One region of the Quadrisphaera sp. KR29 genome, then DNA from elsewhere that is predicted to be linked to it. Evidence: riboswitches for the same ligand, from Rfam matches in the RefSeq annotation. Region 1 holds a riboswitch; each other region holds the start of a gene.
What was found. Region 1 has a riboswitch for S-adenosylmethionine ahead of ACUN9U_RS09405 (methylenetetrahydrofolate reductase). Riboswitches for the same ligand answer to the same signal wherever they lie in the genome.

Region 1 (2,248 bases):
CCCTCGCCGACCGAGGTGGCCTCGGGGACCATCGGGGGGTGAGCTCCCCCTCCACCAGCACCCCGGGCCGGCGCCCGTACCGGATCATGACGGTCTGCACGGGCAACATCTGCCGCTCCCCCATGGCGGAGGTGGTGCTGCGCCACCGCCTGGAGGAGGCGGGCCTGGGCGAGGACGTGGTGGTCGACTCCACCGGCACCTCCGACGAGGAGGAGGGCGGCCCGATCGACCGGCGCGCCCGCCGGGTGCTGCTCGAGGCGGGCTACGAGGTGCCCGACCGCGGCGAGCGGGCCCACCGCGCCCGGCAGGTGCAGCCCGGGCAGGTCGAGCAGCGCGACCTGGTGCTGGCCATGACCGCCGCGCACCGCCGGGCGCTGCAGCGGCTGGCGCCGGGCGCCTCGGACCGGGTGGTGCTGTGGCGCTCCTTCGACCCGGCGGCCGCCGGGCTCGTCGGGGCGGGTCTCGACGTGGCCGACCCCTGGTACGGGGACCTGCGCGACTTCGAGGTCTGCCTGGCGCAGGTCGAGGCCGCCGCCGACGGCGTCGTCGACCGCGTCCGCGCGGAGCTGGCGCACAGCCGGTGAGCCGTGCCTGCCGCGGTGGTCCCGGCTGCGTCCGCCGACGCGCCCGGTGAGGCGCCCGGTGAGGCGCCCGGTGAGGCGCCCGGTGAGGCGCCCGGTGAGGCGCCCGGCGGCGCGCCGGCACGCCGTCCTGGCGGCGCGGTGGTCGACCCGCCGGCCGGGGATGCCCTACAGTCGCGGTTCGCCATCCAGAGCGGCCGAGAGACCTGGCTCGTCGACGCCGCAGCAACCACCCTCGGGTGTGGTGCTCCCGCCAGGCTCGATGGGAGATCTCCGTGCCGCACGTCCCGACGACCGCACCCACCGGCGCCCCCGCACGCGCGGTGCCCGGCGCCCGCCCCCCGCACCCGGCGGTGAGCCGCACCGAGGTCGCCGGGGCGCTGCTCGGGCCTGTCACCGAGCAGCTGCGCGCGGTGGCCAGCGGGCGGCGCACGCGCCCGGTGCTCTCGGTGGAGCTGTTCCCGCCCCGGCCCCAGGCCCGCGCCGGCTTCGGGGAGGCCGTCGGCCACCTGGTCAGCGCCGGCCTGGACTTCGCCAGCGTCACCTACGGCGCCGGGGGCTCCTCCCGCGCCGAGAGCGCCGCGACCGTGGCCGAGGTGCACCGGGTCAGCGCCGGGGTCCGCGACCAGGACGCTGACCCGGGCGGTCCCGCGGGCGCTCGCGCCGGCGGCGCGCTGCCGGTGCTGGCGCACCTCACGTGCGTCTCGCACGGGCCCGAGGAGGTCCTCTCGGTGGCCCGCGAGCTGGTCGGAGCCGGCGCCACGGGCTTCCTGGCCCTGCGCGGCGACCCCCCGCGCGACCCCGGCTGGCGGCCCCCGCCCGACGCGGTGCCCTCCTCGGCCGACCTGGTGCGCCTGCTCGGCGGGCCCGACCTGCACCCGGGTCCGCACCTCGGCGCCGACCGGCGCGCGCTCGACCTGGCCGTCGCCGCCTTCCCCGGTGGGCACCCCGCTTCGGCGGCGCCCTCCCAGGACATCGCGGCGCTGCGGGCCAAGGTCGAGGCCGGCGCCGGGTTCGCGCTGACCCAGGTGGTCTTCGACGCCGCGGAGTACACCGCCCTGCGGGAGCGCGCCGCGGCGGCCGGCCTCGACGTCCCCCTGGTCCCCGGCGTGCTGCCGGTGACCGACCCCCAGCGGGTGCAGCGCGTGGCGCGGCTGGCGGGCGTCGAGCCGCCCCCGTCGGTGCTGGCGGCGCTGTCCGGCTACGGCGAGGACGAGCGCTGCGCCCGCCACCGCCTCGGCGTGCAGCTCACCGCGCGGCTGTGCCGGGACCTGCTCGACGCCGGCGCGCCCGGCCTGCACCTGTACTCCATGAACCGCCACGAGGCCGTCGTCGACGTCCTCGACGCCCTTGACCTGCTGCCCGTGCCCGCCTGCTCCTGCCCCGGAGGCCGCTCGTGACCACCCCGCAGACCACCCCGCTGCCGCCGTTCCCGGCGGCCACCGTGCTGGGCTACCCCCGCGTCGGCCCCGCCCGCGAGGGCAAGCGGGCCCTGGAGGCCTTCTGGGCCGGCCGCGCCGACGCCGCCACCACCGCCGGCGAGCTGGCGGGGCTGCGCCGCCGCGGCCGCGCCCGCCTGGCCGCCCTGGGCCTGGGCGAGCAGGCGGCGGTGCCCTCCGACGCCTCCCGCTACGACGCGGTGCTGGACCTCGCCGTCGCCGTCGGTG
Region 2 (2,248 bases), on a different contig from region 1:
CGATCGTCGAGGACGGGCGGACCACCGCGGTGCACGAGCTGCGCTCCGCGGACCCGCTGCCCTTCTTCGACGGGCGCGAGGAGAAGTGGGCCGCCATCTCCCGCATCGCCTCGCAGGTGGTCATCAGCGTGCGGGCCCGCGCGGCCACCGCCGAGGTCCTCCAGGACCGCGAGGCGGTGACCACCGTCGTGACCGCCGTCAACACGGCCACGACCCGCGAGCAGGTGCTCAGCTCGGCGCTGGACTCCGTGCGCTCGGCTTTCGGGTGGGCCTACGGCTCCTACTGGGCCATGGCCGAGGACGAGCCCGTGCTGCGCTTCGTCCAGGAGTCCGGGTCGGCCGGCGAGGAGTTCCGCAGGGTCACGCTGGCGGCCTCCTTCGCCGAGGGCGTGGGCCTGTCGGGCCGGGCCTGGCGGGCGCGCGACCTGGTGGCGGTGGAGGACCTCGGGGAGCTCAAGGACTGCGTGCGGGCGCCCGCCGCCCAGCGCGCCGGGGTCCGCTCCGGCGTCTGCTTCCCCGTCATCACCGCAGGCAGCGTCGTCGGCACCATGGACTTCTTCACCACCACGACGACGACGCTGTCCGCCTCCCGCGAGGCGGCGCTGCGCCAGGTCGCCGACATCGTCTCGCTGCGCCTGGAGTCCCTCCAGCGCTCCGAGGACGACGCCGCCGCCGCCAGCGCCCTGTTCGACACCGTCTCGCGCCTGCGGTCGGCCTCCGAGGACGCCGCCCGGGTGGGGCAGGCGGGCGCGGCGCAGGCCCAGGCCGTGGAGGCCGAGGTCGCCGCGCTGAGCGCCGCGTCCGCGGCCATCGGCGACATCATCAAGGTGATCTCCTCCATCGCCGCCCAGACCAACCTCCTGGCGCTCAACGCCACCATCGAGGCCGCCCGCGCCGGGGAGGCCGGCCGCGGCTTCGCCGTGGTGGCGGGCGAGGTCAAGGAGCTGGCGCGCGCCACCGCCGAGGCCACCGAGCAGGTGGCCCAGCGGATCGCCGACATCCAGCGCTCCTCGGAGTCCGTCGCGGAGGGCATCACCACCGCCGCGGCCACCATCGGCCAGCTCGACGCCGTCCAGGCGCGCACCTCCGACGTGCTGGCCGAGCAGGCCTCCATGGCCGGCGCCTTCCAGGCTGGTCAGCGCCGCTGAGACCCGGGGCACCCGCACCCGGCTCCCCCCACCGCCCGCCCCTGGCTCTCTCCCACCGCCCGCCACGCCGCCCGTCCCGCCGTCGCGGGGCGGGCGGTCCGCGTGCGCCGCGCACCCCGGTTTGACGCCCGCCGGACGGCGTCCGTACCGTCTGGACCAGGTCACGAGCGACAGCGCGAAGCCCTGGCTGGCTGTCCGGCAACCCTCCTCCGCGGCGGGGTGCTCCAGGTGACGACCCGGCCGTGCGACCAGCACGGCAAGAGCGGACCCGCCCGAGGAGACGTCGTGAGGACACCACCGCCTGCGCCGCGCGCACGGCGCTGTCCCCGCTGACCCCCTCCCCGGCCCCCCGCCGCGCCCGCGCACGGCACCACGTCCCACGCACCCCAGGGAGAGCCATGTCCAGCCCCGCCCCCAGCAGCAGCGGCCCCGCCCTGCCCGACAAGCCGAAGCGGAAGGCGCCGGTCGCGGCGATCGCTGCGGCCGCCGTCGTCCTGCTCCTCCTCGTGGGCGGGGGTGTCTGGCTCGCGAACCGCGGCGGCGACGACGCGCCCGCCGCGGCTGCTGGTGGCGGCGCCAGCTCGACGGGGGAGTACCGCAGCAGCGTGAAGATCGGCGTCTCCGACAGCGCCCTGCCGTACTGGGAGACCTACACGGAGCTGGCGGAGAGCGAGCTGGGGGTCGACGTCGAGCTGGTGAACTTCTCCGACTACAGCCTGCCGAACCCGGCGCTGAGCCAGAGCCAGGTCGACCTCAACCAGTTCCAGCACATCCAGTACCTGGCCAACTACAACGTCACCTCCGGTGACGACATCGAGCCCGTCGGTGCGACCGCCGTGTACCCCCTGCCGCTGTACTCGACCACGGTGAGCGACGTCGCGGCGCTGCCGCAGGGCGCCGTCGTCGCCGTCCCGGACGACGCCATCAACGAGGCACGCGCCCTGCTGCTCCTGCAGTCGGCCGGCCTGGTGCAGCTGGACGGCGGCGGGACCGCCTTCTCCTCGGTCGACGACATCACGAGCGCGAAGGTCGAGGTCACGCCGATCTCCGCCGACCAGACCGCCCGCGCCCTCCAGAGCGGCTCCGCGGCAGCCGCCGTC
Region 3 (2,248 bases), on a different contig from region 1:
TCGAAGGCGACCACCGCGCCGACGCCGCGCGGCAGCAGCCGCTGGGCCCGCTCGTACCAGGGGCTGGAGGGCAGGCCGGCGTAGGAGACCGAGAGCACCTCCGGGCGCTCCTCGAGCCAGTGCGCCACGCGGGTGGCGTTGGCCACGTGCCGCTCCATGCGCAGGCTGAGGGTCTCCAGGCCCTGGGCGATGAGGAAGCTGTTGAAGGGGGCCAGCGACGCGCCGAGGTCGCGCAGCAGCTGCACACGCGCCTTGAGGACGTAGGACAGGTTGGCCCCCAGGGGGCTGCCGACCCCGAGGTCGCGGGCGTAGACGAGGCCGTTGTAGCTGTCGTCGGGGGTGGTGAAGCCGGGGAACCGCTCGCCCTGGCCGTAGTCGAAGCGCCCGCCGTCGACGATGACGCCGGCGATGGCCGTGCCGTGGCCGCCGAGGTACTTCGTCGCCGAGTGCACCACGACGTCGGCGCCGTGCTCGAGCGGGCGCAGCAGGTACGGGGTGGCCACGGTGTTGTCGACGACGAGCGGCACGCCCACCTCGTGCGCGACGCCGGAGACGCCCGCGATGTCGAGCACGTGCGAGCGGGGGTTGGAGACCGTCTCCGCGAAGAACGCCTTCGTCCGCGGCGTGGCCGCGGCCCGCCAGGCCTCCAGGTCGTCGGGGTCCTCCACGAAGGTCACCTGGACGCCCAGCTTGGGCAGGCTCCGCTTCAGGAGGTTGTAGGTGCCGCCGTACAGGGCCGCGCTGGCCACCACGTGGTCGCCGGCCTCGGCGACGTTGAGCAGCGCGAGGGTCTCGGCGGCCTGCCCCGAGGAGACCGCCAGCGCGCCCACGCCGCCCTCGAGGGCGTTGACGCGCTGCTCGACCACGTCGGTGGTCGGGTTCATGATCCGGGTGTAGATGTTGCCGAACTTCTTCAGGGCGAACAGGTCCGCGGCGTCCGCGGCGTCGTCGAAGACGTACGACGTGGTGGAGTAGATCGGCAGCGCCCGCGCGCCGGTGGCGCTGTCGGCCGTCTGGCCGGCGTGGATCTGCTTCGTCTCGAAGGACCAGCCGTCGTTCACAGGAGTCTCCCCGACCTCAGGGCCAGGGCGCGGCGGCCCAGCGGTCCGCCGGGCCGTGGCCCGCGCTTGCCGCAGCCCCGGACGGGGAGCGACCGGGTCATCACCCGGGGCACCCCACCGCGGGCGGGGGTTGCCGGCCAGCGAGCCGGGGCTTCGCGCTGGCGCTCATGACCTGCTCGGAGGATAGGCAGGCCCGCAGCGGGCCTCCACCTCGTCTCAGCATGTGGACGCCTCTGGGTGCCCCGGCAGCTCACCACCGCCCGTCCGGCCCTCCTGCCGGCCCCAGCGCCGGCTCCCGGCCCGGTGGGGGCAGGCCCACGCTGACCGCCTGCAGCACCAGCGCGGACAGGGAGTGGGCGGGGTCCAGCTCGAGCGCCGCCTGCGCCCACACGCCCGCCGCCGGTGACGCCCCGGTGCACCAGGCCACGTAGGCGGCGCAGCCGGTCGCCGCGGCCCGCCAGCGCGCCGGAGCCCGGCGGGCCAGCTGCTGGAGCACCGCGAGCGCGGCGCCGGGGTCCGCCGCGGGCGCCAGCGCACCGGCGAGCTCGGGCAGCGCCTGCGGGACGGCCACCGCGAGCAGCTGGTCGCGCAGCGGCAGCCGGCGCAGCGCGGCCAGCAGCACCGCGACCTCCGCGGGGGCCAGCCGCAGGCCCGCGCCGTCGCGGCGGGACTGCGCGGTGAGCAGGTCGCGCCAGTCGCGCAGCACGTCGCGCTCGGCAGGTGGCCTGCGGCGGGCGCGGGAGGCCAGGGCGGCGCCGACGGCGGCCACGTCCGCGGCGCTGCCCGGGCCGCCCTGACCGCCCGAGCCGCCCGAGCCGCCGGCGCCTGCGCCGGCTGCGGGCGGGACGGCGGCCACCGAGCGGCGCAGCCCCAGCTCCCAGCTCTCGCGGTCAGCGGGGAGGACCCTGCCCGCCAGCACCATCTCCGCCGCCACCTGCGTGGCCTCCCTGCCCTGCAGGGACCGTCCCGAGGCGGGGCAGCAGGACCGGTCGCAGGCGTAGGAGTACAGCCGTCCCCGGTGCACCAGCCACGGCTCCGGCTCGACGCCGGCGGCGGCCAGCGCGGCGCACACCAGCTCGGCGCGCGCGGACCCCGGCAGCCGCAGCAGGCCGGCCAGCGGGGCGGGCGCGCCGCGGTCCTCGCGGGCCCGGCGCGGGGCGGGCACCACCGCCCGGCCGCGGCGGGGC

Region 2: linked by a shared signal. The riboswitch ahead of ACUN9U_RS15245 (MetQ/NlpA family ABC transporter substrate-binding protein) and the one ahead of ACUN9U_RS09405 (methylenetetrahydrofolate reductase) in region 1 are both predicted to bind S-adenosylmethionine.
Region 3: linked by a shared signal. The riboswitch ahead of ACUN9U_RS08885 (bifunctional o-acetylhomoserine/o-acetylserine sulfhydrylase) and the one ahead of ACUN9U_RS09405 (methylenetetrahydrofolate reductase) in region 1 are both predicted to bind S-adenosylmethionine.

The regions. Positions count from the first base shown of each region.
Region 1 is NZ_JBQXXG010000008.1:104,404-106,651, reverse strand. It holds gene ACUN9U_RS09415 (dihydroxyacetone kinase subunit DhaK) at 1-42, shown strand, start outside; gene ACUN9U_RS09410 (low molecular weight protein-tyrosine-phosphatase) at 87-584, shown strand; SAM riboswitch class I at 763-850, shown strand; gene ACUN9U_RS09405 (methylenetetrahydrofolate reductase) at 935-1,981, shown strand; gene metE (5-methyltetrahydropteroyltriglutamate--homocysteine S-methyltransferase) at 1,978-2,248, shown strand, end outside.
Region 2 is NZ_JBQXXG010000018.1:58,339-60,586, reverse strand. It holds gene ACUN9U_RS15250 (methyl-accepting chemotaxis protein) at 1-1,148, shown strand, start outside; SAM riboswitch class IV at 1,308-1,417, shown strand; gene ACUN9U_RS15245 (MetQ/NlpA family ABC transporter substrate-binding protein) at 1,547-2,248, shown strand, end outside.
Region 3 is NZ_JBQXXG010000007.1:190,928-193,175, forward strand. It holds gene ACUN9U_RS08885 (bifunctional o-acetylhomoserine/o-acetylserine sulfhydrylase) at 1-1,061, opposite strand, end outside; SAM riboswitch class IV at 1,119-1,234, opposite strand; gene ACUN9U_RS08890 (DUF4192 family protein) at 1,312-2,248, opposite strand, start outside.